Regions from separate parts of the Yersinia enterocolitica subsp. enterocolitica genome, predicted to be linked through region 1. Evidence: riboswitches for the same ligand, from Rfam matches in the RefSeq annotation. Region 1 holds a riboswitch; each other region holds the start of a gene.

Region 1 (4,236 bases):
CTATTTTTATACACTGGCTGTTGCAGTAAATCTGCTGTGGTAGGCAAGGGTTTGGCTAATGTGGGCTGAACAGGCGTTGAACTTGCAGACACTAAAGCAGCATTCGTCGCAGGTTGCGCGAAAGCCCAGGAACTGGCACTGAGTATCGTCGCAGTAACAAGACAATGGAGGGTTTTATGGCCTTTCATTATCGAAAATCCTTATTATCTGATTAATCTATACCCTAAATAATTCGAGTTGCAGAATGCACATGCAACTTGAAGTATGGCGGGTATGCTCGCCAGGGATTGAACTGGCCTCTGTGCAACAAATTTGCATACGTGATATTAATTTGCATTTCTATGACCTTCAACTGTCGGAAAAGTTGATCTATAGCACGAATTTTCATCCTAATTCTCGTTATAGCGCAATCTGTATGACAGCTTGAGGTAAGCTATAAACCAGACAATGTTGAGTTGATAAACCTACTCCAGAAGGCCCTGCTATGTTAACCCTTGAGTTGCCCGAAGCCCCAGAGAAGTTGTACTACTCCGCTGGTGATGCCCATCCGCTAGACAAGCTCGAGAGCGATAAAATCGTCCAAATGGTGATAGACCTGGATATTGCCAACTCTGATAGTGAGCATTATGTCACCGGTTGGATGGGGCTAAATAGTGTGGTGATAATTCGCAATTATCAAAATAAGCGCGGGACCGCCAACGGCTTTGTGGTAAATAAAGGAGACCGCTACCGGCTGAGTATTCAGTCGATTGAATTTCGTATCCCAAAAGTGGTGTTATGGATGAGTTTTCGCCGCAAGCCCCGCACCATGGAGTTAATTACCTATGAAACATTGGGCGAGCAACCTAGTGGCATGCAGCAATACCGCAATATCCTCGAAGAGGAATTACGTCAGCAACTTGATGAAGATTGGCGCGAGCTGAATGATTATCTGGGCGCGGCCTGCTGGCAAATCGAAAATGATGTGCCGTTGTGGCAGCAAGCGCATCGAGAAATAACATTGGATGCCATTAACCAACTCGCTGCGGCCCCCATTTTCCGCACCAAACATTTACAAGCTGATGGCAATTATGCCGGTTTCTGGGCAGGCGATTACTTTTTTGCCGTCAGGCAACCTACGGCCGATAACCCCTTACCCGCGATACAAATTTCCTGGCGAGAAAATGAAAAAGAGATCGGCAGCTATCTGTTCGATCTCATAAAAGATGAGGCAGGCGAGCCGAAATTGTTGCTGTGCATTCGCCCACGCAAAGGGGCTGAAAGTTACCTACTTAACCGTTTTGACGCCCATCATTTGCAGCGGGCCATCGCGATGTTTGCCATGACACAGCGCTATTTACTGGCGTAAGAATGCAGGTAAGCAACAAGTGAACATATCCCGATGAGCTTATTTATGCTCAACGACCAGTAAGTGATTCGGGTGTGTGAGCGCAGTTAACACCCCTGCGGCTTCAAGACCACGGGTGCCCAAAGCCATTGGAGTCGCAGGTAGGCAACAAGTGAACATATCCCGATGAGCTTAGTCAAGTAAGTGATTCGGGTGTGTGAGCGCAGTTAACACCCCTGTGGCTTCAAGGGCGAAGGGCATTACCACCATCGGTGGAAATGATGCACCGGCCCGATCCCCTGCCCCACTTCAAGGGTATCGGCCTGCTCCAGCGCCCCTTGCAGATAGTCTTTAGCTGCACTGACGGTATCTGGCCAATTGGCATATCGTGGCCGTAATGCCGCCAGTGCTGCCGACAAGGTGCAACCAGTGCCGTGGGTATGTCGGGTATTAACCCGGCGCGTTACAAAACGCTGTTCCCCCTGAGCGGTAAACAGCCAATCCGGACTTTCTTCGCCGCTCAAATGCCCGCCTTTCATCAATACTCCCTGACAGCCTAAAGCCAATAGTGCTCGCCCCTGTTCGCGCATTTCTTGCTCATTATGTGCGGACGAACAATCCAGCAGTGCCGCAGCTTCCGGCAAATTAGGTGTAATCAAAGCAACCCGTGGGAGCAGTATACGGCGCACAGCATCAATGGCCTGAGGTGCCAGCAAAGGATCACCACTTTTGGCGACCATCACGGTATCTAATACCACAAATGGGATGGGATAACGGCGCAATTGCGTGGCGACAATATCGACAATTTCCGCATTTGCCAGCATGCCGATTTTGGCGCTATCGATACGCACATCACTGAGAACAGAATCTAATTGGGCGGCAACAAAAGCCGGTTCGATGGGATAGACCGACTGCACACCACGGGTGTTTTGCGCCACTAAAGCGGTGATAACACTGGTGCCGTAGGCCTGTAATGCAGAAAAGGTTTTTAGATCAGCCTGAATACCGGCACCACCACTTGGGTCAGTTCCGGCAATAGTTAACGCATTGATACGCTTCATTAATACACTTCCCTACGCTGGCATAATCCAGATCAGGTAATACGGGTAATATCTCAGCCATACCACGATTTGTAGCAGGCACCCCGAGTCAGAATTGTTATTATCACGGGCAGGTGATAGAAGATCAATGATGTATTAACTAAACCAATGATCAACCCAGCAGTCTTGGAGATATAACCGAAGAATGAGCATACAGATTCGTCAGTATCGAGAGAGTGATCGACCATTTCTGCGCACTTTGTATTTGGCATCACGTCAGGCCGCGTTTAGCTGGCTGGATGGGGAGCATTTTCGTCTGGAGGATTTTGACCGTTCCACTCTGGGTGAAACCATTCTGGTGGCGATTGATGGCGATGACCACCTTGGTTTTGCCTCCATATTTATGGAGGAGAGTTTCCTGCATAACCTGTTTGTTGATCCTAAAGCACAGCATCTTGGGGTGGGTAAGGCCTTATTGCTGGCAGCACAACAGCGATTTACTTCTCATGGCTCATTAAAGTGCCTGGCAAAAAACCAGCAAGCTATGGCGTTTTATCGCAAACAAAACTGGGTAGCAATTGCCTCCGGTAAGAGTAACGATGGCGACTATATATTAATGCATTGGCATAATGAAAAGGTTAAATAAGGCCAAGAACTCAATAATAGAAACGAAAAGAGAGTAAGGGAGCCGAAGCTCCCTTATCTTTATTGATTAATTACTCTTCACGTAATGCTTTAACATCCTCAGCTTTGATATTCAAAGTGGGTTGGCCAAACTGTTGCAACAGATAATTGCTCAAACTAACCACCTGTTCATCAGTTAATGTATTGGCAAAACTGGGCATAAAGACCTCGCCATCATTGGTTTGGCGCGACACACCGTGAAGAATCACATTAATCAGGTTATTTTGCGTGGATGCCCCGACCACCGAGTTCTTCATCAATGATGGATAATAACCGTCTTTCACCCCCTCACCGGTAAAACTGTGGCAACTGGCGCAATTCCCCAGATACAAACGCGCACCATCGGTGTGGTTATCTGCGATGAAAGGCATGCCGCGTAAGGTATTAACACTGGTTGCCGCCTGCCCCCAATCCGAGCGACTCTTGGCCTCATCATCGGGATTCAATGGTTTCAGCGTGCGCAAATATACGGCCATCGCGTTCAGATCACTGTCAGTCAGGTGGCGCGTACTGTTTTCAATGACTTCTGCCATCGGCCCAGCCGCTTGTGCTTTACCGTCAACATGGCCGCTACGCAGATATTGCACTACCTGCTGCTGGCTCCAGCCACCAATTCCAGCATGGGGGTCTGAGGTAATATTGAATGCTGTCCAACCATCAATATCGGCACCAGAATAGGCTTTGCTGTCTTTCATCCCCATAGTGATATTGCGCGGGGTATGACATTCACCGCAGTGCCCCAGCGCTTCAACAAAATAAGCCCCCTGATTCCATTGTGCATCCTTACTGGTATCCGGTTGGAAGCGCTGCCCGTCAAAATTCACCAGATTCCAGAACCACAACCCCCAGCGCTGATTGAAGGGGAACGGCATGTCATTCTCACGATTCGGCTGATGCACCGCTGGCAAGTTGAACAAATAAGCTTTAATCGCTTTAACATCCTCATCGGTCAGCAAGGTATACGAGGTGTAAGGGAATGCAGGGTAGAGATTTTCGCCATTTTTGCCTTTGCCTTCATGCAGTGCGCGCAAAAACTCCTCATCGGTCCAACTGCCAATTCCGGTTTCTTTATCGGGTGTGATATTCGGCGAATATAAGGTGCCCATCGGGGTTTTAAAGGCTAATCCACCGGCAAAGGGTTTACCCTCTTTGGTGGTATGGCACGCCACACAGTCCGCGGCTTTA
Region 2 (4,236 bases), 1.6 Mb from region 1:
ATAGGTGTATCAGATGGTTTCATTATCAGCCTCCGCTTTCAGATTCACCGGGCTGAGATACAACTCACTGCCACGAGAGCGGAACTCGGCTGACATCTGATCCATACCCGATTGCAGTACTTCAATGGGTTGAGCTGCGGCCTGTTCTTGCTTGGCTGCATAATCTCTCACTTCTTGCGAAATCTTCATCGAACAGAACTTCGGCCCACACATAGAACAAAAGTGAGCGACTTTGCCAGATTCTTGCGGCAGGGTTTCGTCGTGATAGGCCCGTGCTGTTTCAGGATCAAGCGCCAGATTGAACTGATCTTCCCAGCGGAATTCAAAGCGAGCTTTTGACATGGCGTTATCGCGGATCTGCGCGCCGGGGTGGCCTTTGGCCAAATCAGCGGCATGAGCGGCGATTTTATAAGTAATAAGCCCTTGTTTTACATCTTCTTTATTAGGTAAGCCAAGGTGCTCTTTCGGTGTGACATAGCACAACATGGCGCAGCCAAACCAGCCAATCATCGCCGCCCCGATACCGGAGGTGAAATGGTCATAGCCGGGGGCAATATCCGTGGTCAACGGGCCTAAGGTATAAAATGGCGCTTCGTGGCAATGCTCCAACTCTTCGGTCATATTGCGGCGAATCATCTGCATTGGCACATGCCCAGGGCCTTCTATCATCACCTGCACATCATATTCCCAGGTAATTTTGGTCAATTCTCCCAAGGTATGCAGTTCGGCAAATTGGGCTTCATCATTGGCATCCTGTATAGAACCAGGGCGCAAACCATCACCAAGTGATAATGAAACATCATAGGCGGCACAAATTTGGCAAATTTCGCGGAAATGCTGGTACAGGAAGTTTTCCTGATGATGAGAAAGGCACCATTTCGCCATAATCGACCCGCCACGAGAGACAATACCGGTCAGCCGTTTGGCGGTCATCGGTACATAGCGTAGCAGTACGCCAGCATGAATGGTGAAGTAATCGACACCTTGTTCAGCCTGCTCTAGCAAGGTGTCGCGGAACATTTCCCAGGTGAGGTTTTCTGCCACCCCATTCACTTTTTCCAGCGCTTGATAGATGGGGACCGTGCCAATAGGAATCGGGCTATTACGCAGTATCCATTCACGGGTTTCATGAATATAGCGGCCAGTGGACAAGTCCATCACGGTGTCAGCACCCCAGCGGGTAGACCACACCAATTTTTCCACTTCTTCCTCAATGGAAGAGGACACAGCAGAGTTACCGATATTGGCGTTCACTTTCACTAAAAAGTTACGACCAATAATCATTGGTTCAGATTCGGGGTGGTTAATATTTGCTGGAATGATGGCTCGCCCCGCAGCGACTTCCTGTCGGACAAATTCTGCGGTGATATTATCGGGCAGATGTGCACCAAATGATTGGCCCGGATGCTGCTGGCGCAAAACTTCGCCGCGAATACGTTCACGCCCCATATTTTCTCGCAGTGCAATGAACTCCATTTCTGGGGTGATGATCCCTTGGCGAGCGTAATGTAATTGAGTAACACATTTGCCTTTGACGGCTTTCTTCGGGCGAGGAAGGTGCTCAAAACGCAAATGATCCAAACCTTCATCAGCCAAACGTTGTTGGGTAAAACCAGAGCTAACGGAAGTCAGTGCCGCGGTATCCTGACGATCGGCTATCCAGCTATCGCGCAATTTGGGCAAACCAGCATGGACATCCAGTTTCGCGCTGGGATCGCCATAAGGGCCGGAGGTGTCATACACCGGAATGGCTTCGTTATCTTCATAGTGAGGTGAGTCTTTGCCGCCGCCGATCAATGTTGGGCTGAGTTGGATCTCGCGCAGTGGCACTTGAATATCGGGTCGTGAGCCTTGCAGGTAAATACGTTGTGAGTTGGGGAAAGTGACACCTTGCAAGGTATCAATAAACTGTTGAGCTTCCTCACGTTGCGCTTTACGTGGGCGGGATGGATTCTTAGTGGTGATATTATTAGACATAGCAATTCCTACCAATGTGGTTATAGATCCAATGTGGTTTATCGGGAAAATTGCTTGTCTGGAGCTTGGCGGGAGTAACGATGTTGGCCAGTGACCGGCTGCCACCTGTAAGGGGAATGCCGGGCCTGTAGCGATAAATTACTCTTGTTCCCTTCGCGGGTATTAACCCGATCAGGTTCCGCGGATCCCGAATTAACGGTCTCAGCCTGCGTTTGCTTTCGTAAGAAAACAGGTGCTAGGCACTCCGACAAGAATCTTCAGTATATACCCTTCTTACTTGAAATTGCAGCGGTGTTAGCTACGTTCATTCACCCGAATCACTTACCTGTGTAAGCTCATCGGAATTCATTCACTTGCTGCCTACCTGCAATCTCAATTACTTTGGGTATTGAGGTTGAATTAAAACTACAAGCCCGTGCTGATCAGTGGGCTATTTTACCTGCCCTGCTTGAATAACTGGCTTGGCGGCTTGCCATGACTCGGCAGCCCATTGAATAAGTTGATCTTCCAGCCGAAAACGAGCATCAAGCGCTTCACCGATATCGGATAAAGCTTGTTGAAACTCGGTACAGCTATCGTCATCGATCTCAATGTTTGTATAACGATCATGGAATGCCATGATAGTTTGAGTGTTATTTTTTAAAGCGGGATAAACTTTGGTCGTCAGAGCCATTTTCGGGCTGGACGCACCTTCTACCTGTTTGATAATTCGATCGTAGATATGGAAGTGCCCGGAGGAGAGATAATCCACCAGATTGTGGCAAAAGTTCTCCAGCGCTTTTTCATTAAGCGGGGTATGCTTTCCTTTTTGTGGCTTAATACCGATCACTGTGCAATACGAGACTAAAAGTTCTTTACGTGCATGAAGCCATTGATCAATTAATTCATTACTGCCGCCAACGCGTTGAGTCAGGCTTTCTAGTCGGTTAAGCATGAGATCGACTCCGTGAAGTAATAATGGGTTACAAAAATGTAACAAGCCGGATTCTAGATTGCCAGTGAAGTCGAGGTTGTGCAACAACGATATGGAACTACAACTTACAGGTAAAGAAAGTGGCTGGTGGATTGTCAGCCATGAAAACAAATTATGGTTACCAAAAGGGGAGTTACCACAAGGTAACGCGGCCAATTGGTCATTACAGGGCGCGACCGCCAGGCAGATTGGTGAATGGCAAGGGCAGGCGGTTTGGCTGATTCGCCAGATGATGTCTACGGATATGGGGTCAGTGCGGCAATTACTGGATGTCGATCGCGGTTTGTTCCAATTGGCGGGCCGTGGCGTGCAATTAGCTGAGTTTTACCGCTCTCACCGCTATTGTGGCTATTGTGGGCATCAAATGCATGCCAGCCGTACTGAGTGGGCTTGTCTGTGCAATCACTGCCGTGAACGTTATTACCCACAAATTGCCCCGTGCGTGATTGTTGCCATCCGTCGCGGTGATGAGATTTTATTGGCACAACATGTTCGCCATCGTGGTGGTATTAACACGGTGTTAGCCGGGTTTGTCGAAGTGGGGGAGACGTTGGAACAGGCGGTGTCCCGCGAAGTACTGGAAGAAAGTAATATCCACATTAAAAACCTGCGCTACGTGACATCGCAGCCGTGGCCATTCCCGCATTCATTGATGATGGCCTTTATGGCGGAGTATGACAGCGGTGAGCTGCGACATGACCCTAAAGAGCTGCTGAATGCCGGTTGGTATCGCTATGATCAATTACCATTGTTGCCACCACCAGGCACCGTGGCACGTCGCTTGATTGAAGATACCGTCGTATTATGCCGCGAAGAGCAGTTCGACGACGGAGAATAGCTAAAAACCGCTTTTAGCTGCCGCAGGAAAGTATTATCTGGCATGCTACAATGCGTGCGGATAATCAAGGGAGCTTTATCATGAATGAGTTGAAAAACGATCGCTATCTGCGTGCTTTGCTACGCCAGCCGGTAGATGTCACTCCGGTGTGGATGATGCGCCAGGCTGGTCGCTATTTGCCAGAGTATAAAGCCACCCGCGCTATTGCCGGAGATTTTATGTCGCTGTGCAAAAATGCTGAATTGGCCTGTGAAGTGACGATGCAACCATTGCGTCGTTATCCGCTGGATGCGGCGATTCTGTTTTCCGACATTCTGACCATTCCTGATGCTATGGGGTTGGGGTTGTACTTTGAAACCGGCGAAGGCCCGCGTTTTCAATCTCCGATTACCTGCCGGGCTGATGTTGAAAAACTGCCCATTCCCGATCCAGAACAGGAATTGGGCTA
Region 3 (4,236 bases), 2.0 Mb from region 1:
AAGAATAGCCACCCGCTCACCCGGTTGAATGCGCAAATCAAAGCGCATCGGTAAGTGGTCGTACAGATAGGTGATTTTCTCAAGCTTTAGCATGGCGGCTCGGCAGTTTTTCAATAAGTGTAAACAGCAGGAAACACAGTAATAGCAGCAACAGGGCAGTCACTGCACCATCATTGCTGCGATAAGACCCTATTTGCTGATAAAGATAAAATGGCAAGGTACGGAAGTGCTCGTTACCAAACAGCGCCACCACACCAAAATCCCCAAGAGAAAGTACCGTGGCGAAGGCCAGCGCCTGAGCCAGAGGGCGTTTCAGTGCACTGAGTTCAATATGGCGCAAACGGTGCCAGCCGCGAATATCCAGTGATAAACACAGCGGTGTATAGCGCTCGGCAAGATCCCGCATCGGGTTATCCAGCACTTTTAAAGCATAGGGCACCGCCATCAGCGCATTGGTTAAAATCACCAGTGCATAAGGGGATTGCGGCAAGCCCAACGTATCATTGAGTAATAAGAAAAAGCCGGTCGCCAGCACGATACCCGGCATCGCCAGAATGACCATGCCACTGACGTCTATGGCTTGTCCGTAAGCCGCGTGGTGGCGCAGCTTCAGTTCACGACTGCTCCATAACAGCATCATGGTTAGAGTGACGCACAATAACCCTGCGCCAATGGCGATGGTCAGTGAGGTAAAGAAGGCGTGCCACAGTGCCGGTTGCTGGAGCACGGTTAATATCGTTTTATTGCTGCCATCAATCACGACAGCCAGTAATGGCGGCACCATCAATAGTAATGCCGCGCCGATTAACAGGGTATCGCTGATGCGTGACCAGGCACTGTCCTGCTGACTGCGCCAGATTTGCCCATGAGTATTGCCCACCGCCAATACTGAGCTTAGCCGTTGGCTCATGACCACCAATCCCAGGCAACATCCCAGCTGAATCAGTGCCAATAATGCAGCACGCCCCAAATCGTAGTCATAGCTAAGTGCTTGGTAAATAGCCAGTTCGATAGTGGTGGCTTGCGGCCCGCCCCCAAGAGAGAGCACAGTGGCGAAGCTGGCAAAACACAGCATAAAAATCAGTGCGGCAGTGGGGAGGATCTGGCGGCGTAGGTAGGGCCACTCAACCCAGCGAAAATGTTGCCAGCCATTCATGCCCAGTTGTGCGGCTAACTGGCGCTGTTCAACGGCAATGCTTTCCAATGACTGCAATAGCAAACGGGTCGCCAGCGGCATATTAAAGAAAATATGCGCCAGCAAGATTCCCTGTAGACCATAAGGCGAGAAGCGGTAATCCATCCCCAACCAGCCAAATAGCGCCGCCAACCAACCTTGGCGACCATAAACGGTCAGAATACCAAAAATGGCAACCAGCACCGGCAGCACCAGTGTCATGGCGCATAAGCGCAACAGCAGTTGGCGGCCGGGAAAGCGACGGCGGTATAAGGCGCGCGCTAAAAAAATCGCCGGAATAACTGACAGTAATGCGGAGAGAAACGCCTGCCAGAAAGTGAAGCGAATTACATGCCACAGATAGCTGTCATGCCAGATGCTGTGCCAATCCGTGTCAGGGGCGTGCCGCCAGATAGCCGTGAACGCCAGCAAAGCGACACCGACTATCAGCAAAGCGGCCAGTAGCCCCGGCCATAACCACGCGGGGATCAGCGGCTGACGGCGGATTGCCATGCCTGAATCCATTTGCCACGATTATCAGCCACGTCTTTAGCATCAAATTGTAATGCTTTTTGTGGCACGGTCAGGGTGTCAAATCCGGCCGGTAAATCCATTTTGATCACTGGATACATCCAGTTGCCGGTCGGTATATGATTCTGGAATGCAGGTGTGACCATAAATTGCATAAAGCGCTGCGCCAGTTCTGGCTGTTTGCTGGATGCCACTACACCGGCGACTTCCACTTGCAGATAGTGGCCTTCGCTAAAATCGGCGGCGGCATAGTTACTTTTCTTTTCTTCAATCAGATGATAAGCCGGAGAGGTGGTGTAACTCAGCACTAAATCCCCTTCACTTTTAAGGAACAAGCCGTAGGCTTCGCTCCAGCCTTTGGTCACCGTGACGGTTTTCTTCGCCAGTTGCTGCCATGCTTGCGGGGCTTTATCACCATACACTTTTTGCATCCACAACATTAAGCCAAGACCCGGAGTGCTGGTGCGTGGGTCTTGATAAATGACCTTCCACGGCTCTTTACTGTCGACTAATTCTTGCAGGCTCTTAGGAGGATTTTTTAATTTGTTTTTGTCATACACAAAAGCAAAATAGCCATAGTCGTACGGGACGAAGGTGTTATTCTGCCATTTTTTCGGCAGGGTCAATTTGCTGGTATCTACCTGACTTGGCACGAATAACCCGGTTTGTTCCGCCGCTTGTACTAAATTGTTATCCAAACCTAAAATGACATCGGCCTGACTGTTTTTACCTTCCATGCGCAAGCGGTTTAGCAGTGAAACGCCATCTTCCAGCGCGACAAATTTAAGTTGGCAATCGCACTCGGCTTCAAAGGCTTTTTTAATGGCAGGCCCTGGCCCCCAATCGGCAGCAAAGGAGTCATAGGTATACACTGTCAATGTGGGTTTATCAGCAGCCACAGTGGCCGCAGACAGTAACAATAAGCAGGGAATAAGGCGTTTAAACACTTTGCACTCCTTAAGGATAAAGGTGGCAAAGGTATCTGAGGCGGTAGCTAACATCGGTATCTATAGGAAGTACAGGTGTTATCTTTCTCAAATCCCTCCGCCGGTGTTAACCGGATCAGGTTCGACGGGTTTGCTCTCAGCTAACTTGCCGTCTTCTGCAATTTAGCACCCCGTTGAGACGCCGCTATTGTAGAGATTAATTTGAATAGGGGAAAGGGTATTGTTGCTCGATAAGATATTTGTGAGTCAGGAAATGCAGTCAATAATTATCCAATATTAAATACCCATAGGATATTAATAAATCAGATTAACGCTCGGGGTGTATTCTTAAAATAGCGAGATAAACTCACGCAAAGGCTGAAATAGACCTCTATGAGTAGACGGCCCAGTGATACCGATTGGAAGATAAGATATTCTATCTTTTTTGTGAGTTTAATTATGGATGATACGTTATGGATATTTACTTAAATAGAAGAGAAAGGGATAATAATTACTTTCTTGCATTGGCTCACTCAGCTGCCAACGACTTAATGAAAACAGCCAAAATTGTTTCCTCCCGCCATATTAAAGATTTCTTCCTTAAGGCGCGATTTGAAAGTGAAGTAAAACAACTGTCAGATGGCAACCTAAACATTATTCGTAATGCCAAAACTGATTCAGAGTGTCGTGCTGCAATCAGTAATATCCAAGAGGAGTGTGCCAATATAGAAAGGCAAGGTACTATGCTTTCGCTGGATAGAGCAAAAGTCTATATGACGATTAATATGGAAAAATATAATAATGAAATTGGTTATACCATAAATGCCATTGGTGTTGTCACTAGTGGTCTCCAGATGAGCACAGGTTTTGGGCTTATAATTAAATCTGGCTTTATTCTGGGAAAATTAGCAGGGGCACATTTAGCCGTAAGTGGTGCCAGTACAGCGGCTGAAAATTTTCTCCGCTTGTTGGGTGACGATGAGTACACTGGTGTGATGGAAAAAGGGTACAGAGCGACCGCTAAGTTTATGGGATTTGAGCCAAAAGTAGGCTCGATGGCTTATCATGCTGTGGATATGGCATCATCACTGTATGGTGTGGTTGCCCTAAGTTTAAAGCCTGATGTTTTGCGATTGTTTAGATATATTCCTAGCGACTATTATAGAAATATCACCAAAATGAGTCAGGGCGCTTTAATGCTAAAATTTGCTAGTGCAGGAAATAAAATACGTATTATCTCAGATATAAATCATCGTGAAGATGCAAACCATTTTTAATGAAGTCTAAGGGGAACTACTCCCCTTTATTCTTATTTTTTAAGAATCTGTATGCTTTAAAAGACAATTTCATTGGGTTAATCAAGTTTATACAAAAAAAGGAAAATATCGCAATGACCAGATAAACGGATACTTCAATTAAAACTGGTTTGGTGACGATGAGTGGATATAGTAGTAAGACTAACAAAATGCAAAAGCAGCTTGGAATAAAGCTCTTCTTTAAATCAAGGATGAGTGATTCCAATGTCTCACCTCCAGCATCATTAACATGCTCATGGGTTAGAACTTTCTTTAACCTATTGACTTCTTTTTGTGTAAAACCATGCGC

What was found. Region 1 has a riboswitch for thiamine pyrophosphate ahead of thiD (bifunctional hydroxymethylpyrimidine kinase/phosphomethylpyrimidine kinase). Riboswitches for the same ligand answer to the same signal wherever they lie in the genome.
Positions count from the first base shown of each region.
Region 2: it holds a riboswitch for thiamine pyrophosphate, as region 1 does, so the genes downstream of both, thiC (phosphomethylpyrimidine synthase ThiC) here and thiD (bifunctional hydroxymethylpyrimidine kinase/phosphomethylpyrimidine kinase) in region 1, are expected to answer to the same signal.
Region 3: it holds a riboswitch for thiamine pyrophosphate, as region 1 does, so the genes downstream of both, thiB (thiamine ABC transporter substrate binding subunit) here and thiD (bifunctional hydroxymethylpyrimidine kinase/phosphomethylpyrimidine kinase) in region 1, are expected to answer to the same signal.

Region 1 covers NZ_LR590469.1:2,086,824-2,091,059, forward strand. The annotation lists gene FGL26_RS09870 (inhibitor of vertebrate lysozyme family protein) at 1-188, opposite strand, end outside; gene FGL26_RS09875 (hypothetical protein) at 485-1,348, shown strand; gene thiD (bifunctional hydroxymethylpyrimidine kinase/phosphomethylpyrimidine kinase) at 1,588-2,388, opposite strand; TPP riboswitch at 2,381-2,484, opposite strand; gene FGL26_RS09885 (GNAT family N-acetyltransferase) at 2,573-3,013, shown strand; gene FGL26_RS09890 (c-type cytochrome) at 3,084-4,236, opposite strand, start outside.
Region 2 covers NZ_LR590469.1:3,689,987-3,694,222, forward strand. The annotation lists gene thiE (thiamine phosphate synthase) at 1-23, opposite strand, end outside; gene thiC (phosphomethylpyrimidine synthase ThiC) at 10-1,977, opposite strand; TPP riboswitch at 2,109-2,234, opposite strand; gene rsd (sigma D regulator) at 2,408-2,911, opposite strand; gene nudC (NAD(+) diphosphatase) at 3,003-3,788, shown strand; gene hemE (uroporphyrinogen decarboxylase) at 3,869-4,236, shown strand, end outside.
Region 3 covers NZ_LR590469.1:4,085,389-4,089,624, forward strand. The annotation lists gene thiQ (thiamine ABC transporter ATP-binding protein ThiQ) at 1-93, opposite strand, end outside; gene thiP (thiamine/thiamine pyrophosphate ABC transporter permease ThiP) at 80-1,687, opposite strand; gene thiB (thiamine ABC transporter substrate binding subunit) at 1,663-2,652, opposite strand; TPP riboswitch at 2,727-2,835, opposite strand; gene FGL26_RS19310 (DUF4225 domain-containing protein) at 3,105-3,908, shown strand; gene FGL26_RS19315 (hypothetical protein) at 3,925-4,236, opposite strand, start outside.